DNA from 3 places in the Anabaena sp. UHCC 0399 genome. Region 1 is predicted to be linked to each of the others. Evidence: predicted binding sites of a transcription regulator. Region 1 holds the regulator's gene; each other region holds the start of a gene.
The links. Region 1 encodes NtcA, which controls nitrogen genes in cyanobacteria. Its sites were predicted from a motif close to TNTGTANNNNNNNNTACANA; they were not measured.
Positions count from the first base shown of each region.

Region 2: a site for NtcA is predicted at 1,649-1,668, ahead of VB693_RS03280 (cell division protein SepF). Genes of this name have one in related genera too.
Region 3: a site for NtcA is predicted at 2,166-2,185, ahead of glnA (type I glutamate--ammonia ligase). Genes of this name have one in related genera too.

Region 1 is NZ_JAYGGZ010000069.1:12,618-16,837, forward strand. Features, by position in the region: gene VB693_RS26305 (DUF3084 domain-containing protein) at 1-1,272, opposite strand, end outside; gene ntcA (global nitrogen regulator NtcA) at 1,445-2,116, opposite strand; gene fabI (enoyl-ACP reductase FabI) at 2,637-3,413, shown strand; gene hisB (imidazoleglycerol-phosphate dehydratase HisB) at 3,699-4,220, shown strand, end outside.
Region 2 is NZ_JAYGGZ010000004.1:80,663-84,882, forward strand. Features, by position in the region: gene proC (pyrroline-5-carboxylate reductase) at 44-859, opposite strand; gene VB693_RS03280 (cell division protein SepF) at 945-1,541, opposite strand; gene VB693_RS03285 (YggS family pyridoxal phosphate-dependent enzyme) at 1,998-2,666, opposite strand; gene pipX (transcriptional coactivator PipX) at 2,663-2,941, opposite strand; gene VB693_RS03295 (anthranilate synthase component I) at 3,424-4,220, opposite strand, start outside.
Region 3 is NZ_JAYGGZ010000006.1:23,484-27,703, forward strand. Features, by position in the region: gene VB693_RS04810 (glycosyltransferase family 8 protein) at 1-550, shown strand, start outside; gene glnA (type I glutamate--ammonia ligase) at 626-2,041, opposite strand; gene apcB (allophycocyanin subunit beta) at 2,402-2,911, shown strand; gene VB693_RS04825 (hypothetical protein) at 3,163-3,627, shown strand; gene VB693_RS04830 (Z1 domain-containing protein) at 3,636-4,220, shown strand, end outside.

The DNA.
Region 1 (4,220 bases):
TTGAGATGCTGAAATTAATAAATCTAATCTTTGCCTTAATTGGTATGAGGTCATAGTTTTAGCATCGGCGGTAGTTGTCGCCAATACCTCACCTTCAGAAAATACTAAGACATTTCTAGCTGTATCGGCGAAAAATTCTATCTGCTGTTCCCCCCTCACATAATTGCCAGCTGAGAAAATTCTCACTACGTATTCTCGACCATCGTTAATTTGTTTGATCAGCTGCTCAACTCTATCTGGAGTTACACGCAGCAGTTGTGTATTAGCAGCAGTTCCAGGTTCAGCTAATTCGATGCTAGCATTGCGATTGGCTTCTTGCAGTAGTTGCACAATTACTTGTTGGGCAGTAGTCGTTTGGTTAACACGCACTACAGCCGCCGCAATAACTTGACCCCGAACTAAAGCCAATTTACCCAAGCGTAAGTCACGATATGACTGGTAATATTTTTCCAGTCTCGCCACTTCCTGTTCTAGATAATCCTGTTGTCTTTCCAATTCTTTGAGTAGAGATTCCCGTTTGGCAATTACCTGTTCTCTTTGGGTAATTTCTAAATTGCGATTTTGGATGAGTTTATCTAGTTGGGCAATTTTTTGATCGCGTTGTTCTATGGCTTGTTGACGGTTAGCCAGTTCGCGATCACGTTGTTCTATGGCTTGTTGACGATTACTCAGTTCCCGATCGCGTTGTTCTATGGCTTGTTGACGGTTAGCTATTTCGCGATCGCGTTCGGCAATTGCTTTTTGGGCTTCTATATACAGCCGTCTACGTTCTGTCTCTAGTTTGGTAACAGCTATCTGTAGTGCTTTCCTTTGATTGTAAACACTTTGGAGTTCAGCTATAGCTTTTTGATACTGGTTTTGGGTGCGCTGGAGTTTAGTTTGGGTTTGAGCTAAATCTTGCTGCGCTGTAAATTTTTCTTTTTTGGTGGTTTCTAATTCCTGATTGGCTTGGTTGCGTTCAGCCTCTACCTGACTTTTTTGATCTTCAGCAACTTTGAGTTGTTCTCGTTTTTGTCGGAGGTCTTTTTGAATATCTTCTAACTCAAATACCCCTTTCCGTAAGCCTTCATCAGCCAAAAACAGAATAGCTAGGGTTGTGGCTGCTGTCAGTACACCACTAAAAATCGTTACCACTACAGCCGTGTTTTTGGGGCGAAGCTTAAAGAGAGAGAGGCGTGCTTTGCCAACTCTTGTGCCGATGCGATCGCCAACAGTGGCAATTACGCCTCCCAAAATTAAAATTGCTGCGATGAGGATGTAGCCGGTTGTCATCTTCAGCTACCGAAATGTTTCCAGATACAGCCTACTACTTTCAGTCATTGTCTGGGGAGGATGGGGGGGTCGGCAATAGCTGAAATTACTCAAGATTTTAGATTTAATGCCAACTATTGAGTGTTATCTAAAGAAATATAACACGCTCCACCGCCCCTGACCCCAATGGATTTTATGTGAACTGTCTGCTGAGAGTCACAGGTTTATGCACAGTAATCTTCTTTTTGTGAATCGAAATCATCTTTTTCTCACGCAGATCCCCTAATAATCTGGTAACTGTCACGCGCGTCGAACCAATTGCTTCTGCGATCGCTTGATGAGATAACTTCAAATCAATTGTGATCCCATCTGCACAAGGAATGCCAAAGTCACGACAGAGAATCAGTAAAAAACTAATCAACCTCGAACCCATGTCTCGGTGCGCTAAGGTTTCAATCATCATCTCTGTTTGCAAAATCCGCGAAGATAAACCCCGCAGCATCAACATTGATAATTCAGGATTTTCCTTGAGTGCTTGCTCTACTTGTTCAATTGGTGCAGACAGCAATTCTACTGGGGTAAATGCCACCGCATGGTAAAACCGATCAGATTTATTGCCCGTCAATAAAGACAGAACGCCAAAAACGCTATTTTCCCGCAATAGTGCAACTGTAATTTCTTCTCCTGCCTCATACACCCTGGAAAGCTTGACTGCGCCTTTCAAAAGAAAATAAACTCGTTCGGCAGGATCGCCAGGAAAAAAGATCGTTTTATTTCGTTCAAACGTTTCGACAACTGGTGGAAAAGCTCCAGTTGCCATCTGGCGAAAAACATTTGCTAGGGCCTTATCTTGTGTCACGATCATCTCCCTTCCCCTACCCAATGCCGGAATAACAAAAAAGTGAAAACTAATTACCTAAGAATACACCTGAAAAATCAATAAAGCACCGTTAACCTTGCTGTACTTTACTATACTTAAACCCATAACTTCATAGTTATTTGTTTATAATGATACCTAATTTCTGCTATTTTTAGCTAGCAGTTCTTGATAGATACTTCTGCTTGCTATAACCATCAGGTTTTTTCTCTAAAAACTTAAGTAATCTTGAGAATTTCTTAAGGAATAATATGTATTTTAAATCAAAAAAACACATTTACTAATTATTATTTTTGCCCATCATGTATAAAACAAATACAAACGTGCCTCAGATTCTAGTATGCTCATGAAGGCAGGAGTCAGGAGGTAGGGTGCAGGAGGCAAGAGGTAAAAGGTAAAAGAAAACAATACCTAATCCGCAGTTCCTTATCCCCAGTCACTAGTCCCCAGCCACCAGTCACCAGTCCCTAGCCTCTATTTTCATAAATCGCTTACATCAAGGGTTTCTATGCTGAATCTGAATGGAAAAAACGCTCTGGTAACGGGTATTGCCAATAACCGCTCTATTGCTTGGGGGATTGCCCAACAACTACACGCGGCAGGAGCGAATCTCGGCATTACCTATCTACCAGATGAAAGGGGCAAAATGGAGAAGAAAGTTGCTGAACTAGTAGAACCTCTCAACCCCAGTTTATTTGTTCCCTGTAATGTCCAAAACGACGAACAGATTCAATCTACCTTTGAGACAATCCGCGACAAGTGGGGACGACTAGATATTCTGATTCATTGTTTGGCCTTTGCTAACAAAGATGATTTAACTGGAGATTTTAGCCAAACTTCTCGTTCTGGCTTTGCTACAGCTTTAGACATTAGTACCTATTCACTTGTGCAGTTAAGTGGTGCAGCCAAACCATTAATGACAGAGGGGGGAAGTATCATTACCCTGACATATTTGGGTGGCGTGAGGGCAATTCCTAACTACAACGTTATGGGTGTGGCTAAGGCAGGATTAGAAGCTAGTGTGCGTTATTTAGCATCTGAACTCGGCCCTCAAAATATTCGCGTTAATGCCATCTCTGCGGGGCCTATCCGCACCTTAGCATCTAGTGCTGTTGGTGGCATCTTAGATATGATTCACCATGTCGAAGCCGTCGCTCCTTTGCGGCGTACTGTCACCCAAACAGAAGTAGGTAACACGGCGGCTTTCTTGGCTAGCGATTTATCTAGCGGTATCACAGGACAAGTCCTGTACGTGGATTCAGGATACGAAATCATGGGAATGTAATACGATTTGGGAAAGGGGCATATAAATTCAAAATTCAAAATACTCTACGAGAAGCAAGCTACAAAATTCAAAATTGTACTCCTCTGGAGAAGCAAGCTACGCGCTAGCGTCACGCAGTGAATAACTTGTGTCCCCAATCCCCAATCCCCAGCTTTTCAATGAGTGGATTTTAGATTATTCAATCCAAAATCTAAAATCCGTCTTGAAAAGTTTCCTACGGCGGGAAACCCGCCTACAGAACTTTCCGCAAAATCTAAAATTCCTAGTCCCCAGTTCCCAACCTCTATGCAAATCAGCGATTATCCCCAAGTTAATTTCTCCTCATCCTCTCGCGTTGCCTCAGTACATCGCACTACTGGTGAAACTGATGTGCAAGTTACTATCAACCTAGATGGTAGTGGCATTTGCCAAGCTGCCACAGGGATTCCGTTTTTGGATCATATGTTGCATCAAATTTCCTCTCACGGCTTGATTGATTTGGATGTCAAAGCCAAAGGTGACTGGGAGATTGACGACCACCACACTAATGAAGATGTAGGCATTACCCTAGGACAAGCTTTGCATAAGGCATTAGGCGACAGAAAAGGCATTGTCCGCTTTGGTAATTTTTTAGCCCCTTTAGATGAAGCTTTAGTACAGGTTGCGCTAGACTTTTCTGGTCGCCCTCACCTGAGCTATGGTTTAACAATTCCTACCCAACGAGTGGGGACTTATGACACGCAATTGGTGCGAGAATTTTTTGTGGCGTTAGTCAACCACAGCCAAATGACACTCCACATTCGCCAGTTAGATGGAATCAATTCCCAC
Region 2 (4,220 bases), on a different contig from region 1:
TTTTCTCCTACTCACCACTCACTACTCCCCACTCACCACTCTCTCATTTTCCCAATTCTTGCGATCGCAATGCAGCTGCTTTGACTGCTTCAATTAAGGCGGAACGAAATCCTGCTTGTTCTAATTTAGCTACACCTGCAATTGTTGTTCCACCAGGGCTGGTAACACGGTCTTTTAGTTCGGCTGGGTGCATTCTGCTATCTTGCAATAATTTGCTTGTCCCTAATACGGTTTGTAATGCTAGTTGATTAGCTATTGACCTCGGTAATCCGGCGGCGACTCCACCATCGGCGAGGGCTTCTACTAAGATGGCTACGTAAGCCGGGCCACTCCCAGATAACCCTGTGACTGCATCCATCAAGGATTCGCTCACTTCGACAATTTCCCCTACAGCCGAGAATATCTGCTGTGCTAACTTTTGGTGTTGGGGGTGGGTGTATGCACCTAAGCACATAGCTGTCATACCTGCACCAACTGTGGCAGGGGTGTTGGGCATGGCTCTAATGACTGGTAATTGCGGGAATGCTGCTTCTAGCTGACTTAAAGACACTCCCGCCAAAATGGAAATGACTAGGGGTGAGTGTCCTGAAACTAAAATCATTTCTGCTAATTCTTGAGCGATCGCACTAAATACCTGCGGTTTCACTGCCAAAAACACCACTTCTTGGGCTTGACTGAACACCAGACTATTATCTGTGGTGACACTCACATCATATTTCTGTTTTAAAAAAGCTTGGCGCACTAGCTGGGGTTCGCTGACTATGACTTCTGATGGGTGATAAATTTCTCGCGCAATAAGGCGGGATAACAGCGATTCTCCCATTACCCCACCACCAATCAAGCCAAATTTTATAGTCATTAGTCACTTAGTCATTGGTCATTTGTCGATAGTCAATAGTCAAAAACCTTTAACTTTTGACTATTGACTAATGACTAATCTAACCTTATTGTACCATTCTGTTAGGTTCATTGCCCCAAGCAGTTGGACTGGGGGTTGCAGGACGAGAGGGACGGGCTGGGGGTTGGGGTACTTCATGAATGACTCCACCTTGTGTGCTGACTTGCACGCAGCTGGGCGTAAACAAAAAGATACTTTCGCCAATGCGTTCTTGATGTCCATCTAATGCGTAAGTCCCACCAGCTACAAAATCAACTGCACGTTGTGCTTGATCTGGATCCATGATTGTCAGATTCAACACTACTGACTTGCGCTCACGCAATGCTTGAATTGCCTGGGGCATTTCTTCAAATGTCCGAGGTTCTAGAACTAATACTTCAGAAATTCCGTTAATTGCTCCTGGCATACCAATCACATTCCCCATCGTCGATTTTGTTCCTGTTACTACCTCATCACCCATTGTAGTCACTGGTTCTCGCCAACGTCGATTAGGTGGGGTGGCTTCTGCTGGTGCTGGCTGAGGATTTTCTTGTTGATACAAATTTTGGTAGTTATCTGTATCTGCTTCTTCTTCGTAGTATTCGTATTCCACTTGTTCATTGAGACCTACAAAGTCTCGTAGTTTAGAAAATATATTATTCATTTAGTGACGCTCCTGCTGATAATTGTCTCTATTTATTCCGGTTCATCAAATGATGTAGCTAACGGTAAAGCTACAAAGGGCAGACAATCCCAATAATTTTATCGTTATTTGTAGCATCTACTACTGTTATTGGCAATGGGCTGACGTTGTACCAATTCACAATTCAAAATTAAGGGAGCTAGATATCACAAGTTCTTGAGTATGTATATCTGTCAGATTCTTTTTCAAATTGGTATTACATGGAACGTCTGTACATTAACCTAGATACAATAATTGAGTCAAGATTATATCCCAACACTGATCCGAAAGGAAGTTGACTTCAACACCTTTTTCTGATTTTTTATTTTCATTAAAAAAATATTTTATGTGTTTTATAGCACCAGTATGACTCTAGTCTAACCGTAGTTCATACTGGGCAACCAAAAACACGATCAAAAAATAATGGGGCTGTTCTACCTAAGTGCGCTTACCAAACAAGATAGTCCCTAATCTTACCATTGTTGCCCCAGCCTGTACTGCCAGTTGGTAGTCCCCTGACATACCCATCGATAACTCTTGCATTTTGATGTGATCCCAGTTTTGTTCAGAAATTTCTTTGGCTAACTGGTGAGTTTCATTAAACACATGAAGACTTTCAGTATCGTCTAGACCAAATGGCGGAATTGTCATTAAACCCTGAATTTGTAAATTTTTACACTGGTTGAGGGCAGGTAAATCGGCTAGTAGTTCCGGCACACTCCAACCCGACTTACTGGGATCAGGGAGGATTTTTACTTGTAGGCACACTTGGGGACTTACGCCTAGCTGTTGTGCTACTTGATTTAAACGCTGTGCCAGCTGCAAACTATCTAAGGAGTGAATCCAGTCAAATTGTTCAAGGGCTTTTTTGGCTTTATTACTTTGCAAATGGCCAATAAAATGCCAAGTAATATCTGAGAACTCTTGTAACTGTTCTTGTTTGGTAGCAGCTTCTTGGATGCGATTTTCAGCAAAATCGCGGATACCAGCTGCATAGGCAACACGAATAACTTCAGTTGGCATTTGCTTGGTGACAGCAATTAACCTGACTGAAGCTGGAATAGATGCACGAATTTGAGTAATACGTTCGCTAATCGAACTAATCATTGGAAGGTGCGTTGGAAAACACTCTGAAGCTGATCGTACTCCTGTGACAGACCATTACGACGCAAAGTTCGCAAACGATTTTCCAACAACATTCGGGCTTCTGTACGCCCTATGGGTTGAAATTTCAGTGCCTTCATGTCGTTCACCACCAAAAAAAACAGGCGTTGGGCGTAGAGTGTAGTGAACAGATCCTGGGCATCATCAACCATGCAGATCCGATATAGCAAGCCCCAAGTGGGATGATTGATGTAAGTTTCTGCGCTTTCTGGATTCATCTAATAATCAAGTAGGAGAATAATATATTTTTTGGCAGTGAAGTACAAACATCCAGACGATAATATCTCCCTTTCGCCAGAATATTTGTAGAAATTCATTTGAGAATCAGCAAATTCTACCCTTTTATGAAGTTGATGACGACCTTGATATTTCTGATAGGTAGATGAAGCTAGTAAAACAAGACAAAAAGCAAAAGAGAACAGACTGAGTATGTGGGCTTTGGGATAACTTCTACAATGCGCTAACGATGGGATGCGCCCTTTGAACTCGTCCAGGGCAAAAGCCGACTCTGATACTGCTGTTTACTCTCACATCTCTCTATGTTGCCATAATTATCGCTCGTTAGAGCAAAATCTCCAACAGGGGAATTTTCCTAATAATTGTTCATCTTAACAGTCTGTATTGTTACAGTTTGGGGAATTCAATTCAAAATTCAAAATTCAAAATTCAAAATTGAATCACCCCTGTCACCTGTCACCTGTCACCTGTCACCTGTTCCCCTAACCATTTTCAATGCTGCCAACTGCGCTTGGGCTTTGTGCAGAGATTCGTACCATTCTTTTTCCGGGTCACTGTCGGCGACAATTCCAGCACCTACTTGTCCCCAGACGGTTTTGAATGGGGCGTTGGGGGTTAGTAGTAGGGTACGGATGAGAATATTTAAGTCTAGGTTGCCGCGCCAATCTAAATAACCGCATGAACCGTAGAATAAGCTGCGGCGCACTGGTTCTAGTTCTTCGATGATTTCCATGCACCGGACTTTGGGACAGCCTGTAATTGTACCACCAGGGAATAAGGCACGAATTAAATCAATGGGTGTGCAATCGCTCAATTTCCCTGTAACATTGCTGACAAGGTGCATAACGTGACTATATCTTTCAATGGTCAGCAATTCATCAACGGTGACTGTTCCCCATTCACAGACTCGCCCTAAATCATTGCGTTCCAAATCTACCAGCATGATGTGTTCTGCCCGTTCTTTGGTGTTGCTGAGGAGTTCTTTAGCTAGTTGCTGGTCTTGTTCTGGAGTTATACCACGCGATCGCGTGCCGGCGATCGGTCTGGTTTGGGCTTGCCCATTTTGTAATAAAACTAATCTTTCTGGTGAACAGCTAATAACTTCACCCCAAGGTGTACGCCAATAGCTAGCAAAGGGGGAAGGATTAATTTTATGTAAGGCTTGATAAATCGACCAACCACTAGCTGAGGTAGTGGCGGCAAATCTTAAAGATAGGTTCGCTTGAAAGATATCTCCCGCCTGAATATATTTTTTAGCCC
Region 3 (4,220 bases), on a different contig from region 1:
GCCCTATGTCTCATCTCCTAGAGGACTGATTAATTATCAAGAATTGGGTATTTCTCCAGACTGCAAATACTTTAATTCTGGTGTGCTTGTCATGAATCTTAAAAAATGGAGAAAAGAGGAGACAAGTCAAAAAATATTTGAGTATTTAGATAAATATAAAAAGTATATACGTTGGCATGACCAAGATGCTATGAATGCAATTTTAGCAGGGCAATGGGAAACTATTGATTCCAGGTGGAATCAGATGCCGTACCTGTTTAGATATCAATCTTGGCAAGATAGTCCATATAGTGAAGAAGAATATAATAACCTAGTTAATCATCCTTTTATTATACATTTTTCTTCCCATGAAAAACCGTGGCATGATAACTGTAATCATCCAGAAAAACATTTATTTTTTGAATATTTGGATAGTAAAATCTGGTCAAGTTGGGGTGTTGAACAATTAGCTAAAAAACAAAGACAACAAAATCTAGCGGTGTTCAAAAAAACGTACATTTCACTAAAACAAAAAATTAAATTTTTGCTCCAAGGAGTTATCAAATCTTAGCTTTGGTACGCAAAAAAGCCACCCTATAGGGTGGCAAAATTTACACGTTTGGATATAATTGCAAACAGGTATTAATTAAGCGTCGTAATAAAGATAGAACTCATAAGGATGAGGACGCAATTGTAACTGCTTAACTTCGTTAGCTAGCTTGTAATCAATCCAGTTTTGGATAAAGTCTTCAGTGAATACGCCTGATTCTGTTAAGAAAGCGTGGTCATTTTCCAGTGCTTCCAATGCCAATTCTAAAGAACCAGGTGTGGAAGGAACTTTCGCCAGTTCTTCTGGAGAGAGTTCATAGATATTTTTGTCTAAAGGTTCACCGGGATGGATTTTGTTCTTGATCCCATCGATACCAGCACACAGCATGGCTGCAAATGCCAAGTAAGGGTTAGAGGTAGCGTCTGGACAACGGAACTCTAAACGCTTGGCTTTGGGGTTAGTACCAGAGAGAGGAATACGCACAGAAGCAGAACGATTACCTTGGGAGTAAGCCAAGTTTACAGGTGCTTCATAACCAGGCACTAGACGCTTGTAGGAGTTGGTGGAAGGATTGGTGATTGCCAACAATGCTGGTGCGTGTTTGAGAATACCACCAATGTAGTACAGTGCCATATCACTCAAACCAGCATACTTGTCGCCGGCAAACAGAGGTTTACCATCTTTCCAAATCGACTGGTGGGTGTGCATCCCAGAACCGTTATCGCCAAACACAGGTTTGGGCATGAAGGTAACGGTTCTGCCGTATTTGTTAGCTACGTTTTTGATCACGTATTTGTAGATCATCAACCAGTCAGCCGCTTCGATTAATTTACCAAAGCGGAAGCCCAATTCACACTGACCGCCGGTCGCTACTTCGTGGTGATGCTTTTCAATAGGCACACCTAGTTTTGCCATCGTCAACAGCATTTCTGTCCGCATATCTTGGAAAGTATCTGTTGGCGCAACTGGGAAGTAACCTTCTTTGAAGCGGGTTTTGTAACCGAGGTTGGGGCTTTCTTTTCTACCGAAATTCCAACGGCCTTCTATTGAATCTACGTGGTAGTATCCCTCGTTGGCAGTTTGGTCATAGCGGACATCATCAAAGATGAAGAATTCAGCTTCAGGGCCAAAGAAAGCGGTGTCACCAAGACCACTAGAAACTAAGTAGTCTACTGCTTTTTGAGCAATAACCCGTGGGCAACGGTTATACCATTCGCCAGTACGAGGTTCTTTGATGCTACAAATAATACTTAATGTTGGCTCTGCCATGAATGGGTCGATCCAAGCGGTGTTAGGATCTAGCACCATTGTCATGTCTGATTCTTCGATGCCTTTCCAACCCCGAATGCTGGAACCGTCGAAGGGTACACCATCAGAGAATGAAGTTTCGTCAATCTGGTCTTGGAACATCGTCAAATGCTGCCAAGTGCCGAGTGTATCGACGAATTTCAAATCAATCATCTGGATGTTTTCGTCTTGAATCATTTTCAAGACTTCTTGTGGGGTTGTCATTCGTTACTCCTTCTCTGCCAATTTCTTAACGTCAAACCAGAATCTGCCAAAGCATCCTAACCCTACTGAGCGGAACAAAGTTGTGACACACCTGAAATATCGTAGATTCTCTACATTAGAGAGTTTTGTAGTAGTTGTTACAGATCATCTGGATTACAGGTAATATTAACCTTTCTTTCGACATCTGCACAAAAGGGGGAAAGTTCATCTCAGAGGGGTCAACTTTGACATAGAATCCTTAAATAATAGATAGATGGTTTTTGTGCCAAATCTATATCTAGATAGCACAAAAATTTACTGGTGCGTAAGTGCGGCCAAATAAATATCAAACCACGATAGCAACGATTGGGAGAAGAAGGAATGCGTGACGCAGTAACAACCTTAATTAAGAATTATGACGTAACTGGTCGTTATTTTGACCGGAACGCGATCGACAGCTTGAAATCTTATTTTGAGAGTGGCACAGCTCGCGTACAAGCTGCGGCTGCAATTAACTCGAATGCGGCGGCACTTGTGAAGCAAGCTGGTGCTAAGTTGTTTGAAGAACTACCAGAGTTAATTCGTCCTGGTGGTAACGCTTATACAACTCGTCGTTATGCAGCTTGTTTGCGAGATATGGACTACTACCTGCGCTACGCTACATACGCGCTGGTTGCTGGTAATACCAACGTTTTAGATGAGCGTGTGTTGCAAGGTCTACGGGAAACCTACAATTCGCTGAGTGTACCTATTGCTCCGACAGTTCGCGGTGTGCAAATTCTTAAGGATTTGGTGAAAGAACAAGTAGCAGCTGCGGGTGTTAGCAGCACTGCTTTTGTGGATGAGCCATTTGACCACATCACTCGTGAGTTAAGCGAACAGGATGTGTAAGCAGTTAATAACTGTCAAGATGTCTGTTTACATAGTTTAATCAAGCGATCGCCTCTTGGCTGTGTGAAAAGGCGATCGCTTTTTTTGTTACATAAATTTATCATGATTGGTATGAAGGCGGTTAGAAAGTTTAATGGATGCGGCGTTAGCGGAGCTTACCGAAGGTATCGCTTTTTCTTTTTTCAATATAATAATACATAACTTTCATGGTATAATCTGTAACAAGATATATAGTTTTAGACCATAGTTCCATGAGTATCAATGATTTAGAATTTTTGCATGGTGCAGCTTTTATTCGACTCCTCAAAGAAACTTCCTATATATCTATAAGCTATTTATCTTCTATCCATTCATCTTTGTATCTTATAAAAAGCACAAATAAAGAGTCTGCTATTCTATTTAAAATATCGAGAAAACCCACTTCCTCTTGGTCATTTAGTTTCAGTCACCAGGAAGAAATAGCACTAGCAAGTTTTCATCAAATCTATCCTAATATCAAACTTTTTATAGCATTGATTTGTCATCGGGATGGAATTTGCTGTCTATCAGAAGAACAATTATCGTCAATTATTGATACTAGCGAGGGTTTAGTAAATCAGCGTGTTTCCATAAAAAGAGAATCAAGAGGTAGTTACTATGTTAAAGGTACAGGAAGAGTACCTTTAGAACGCACAATTCCCCAAAATAATTGGCCAGATGCAGTTTTATTAGCTTAAAGTAAATTATGACAAATACTTCTATTACAACAAATGGTTCTTGTATTGACAAATTAATTAAGAGACTAGAAAAGCAAATTGGGCAAGAAGAATCTAATAAACTTAAAGAAACTGCTATTGAAATTGTCCAAAACTGCGTCAATGTTTATTCAGAAACTTTTGGTAATGGTGATGTTGGAAAAGATAGTACAGGCTTAGTAAATCAACATTATAAAGGAAATGACCCTATTCCAAATGGCACAACAGGACTAATTTACGGTCGAGTTCAAAGTGGTAAAACCAACACGACTATTGCTACCTTAGCCCTGTCTTATGAAAATAACTTTCGTTGTTTTATTGTCTTAACTTCTGACAATACATGGTTAGGAAAACAAACTGCAAACCGTTTTAATAATCAAGTTCAAGGTGGTCCTGTTTTTTTTGATTGGGAAGCATGGAAAAAAGACCCCATTGATTTTGCTAAAACTAAAGTAATTCCTTATGTCAAAGATACAGGAGTAGTGTTAGTTTCCACTAAAAACCATCATCATCTAGATAATTTACTGGCAGTATTAAAAGCAGCAAAAGTTAAGAATGTTCCTACATTAATTTTT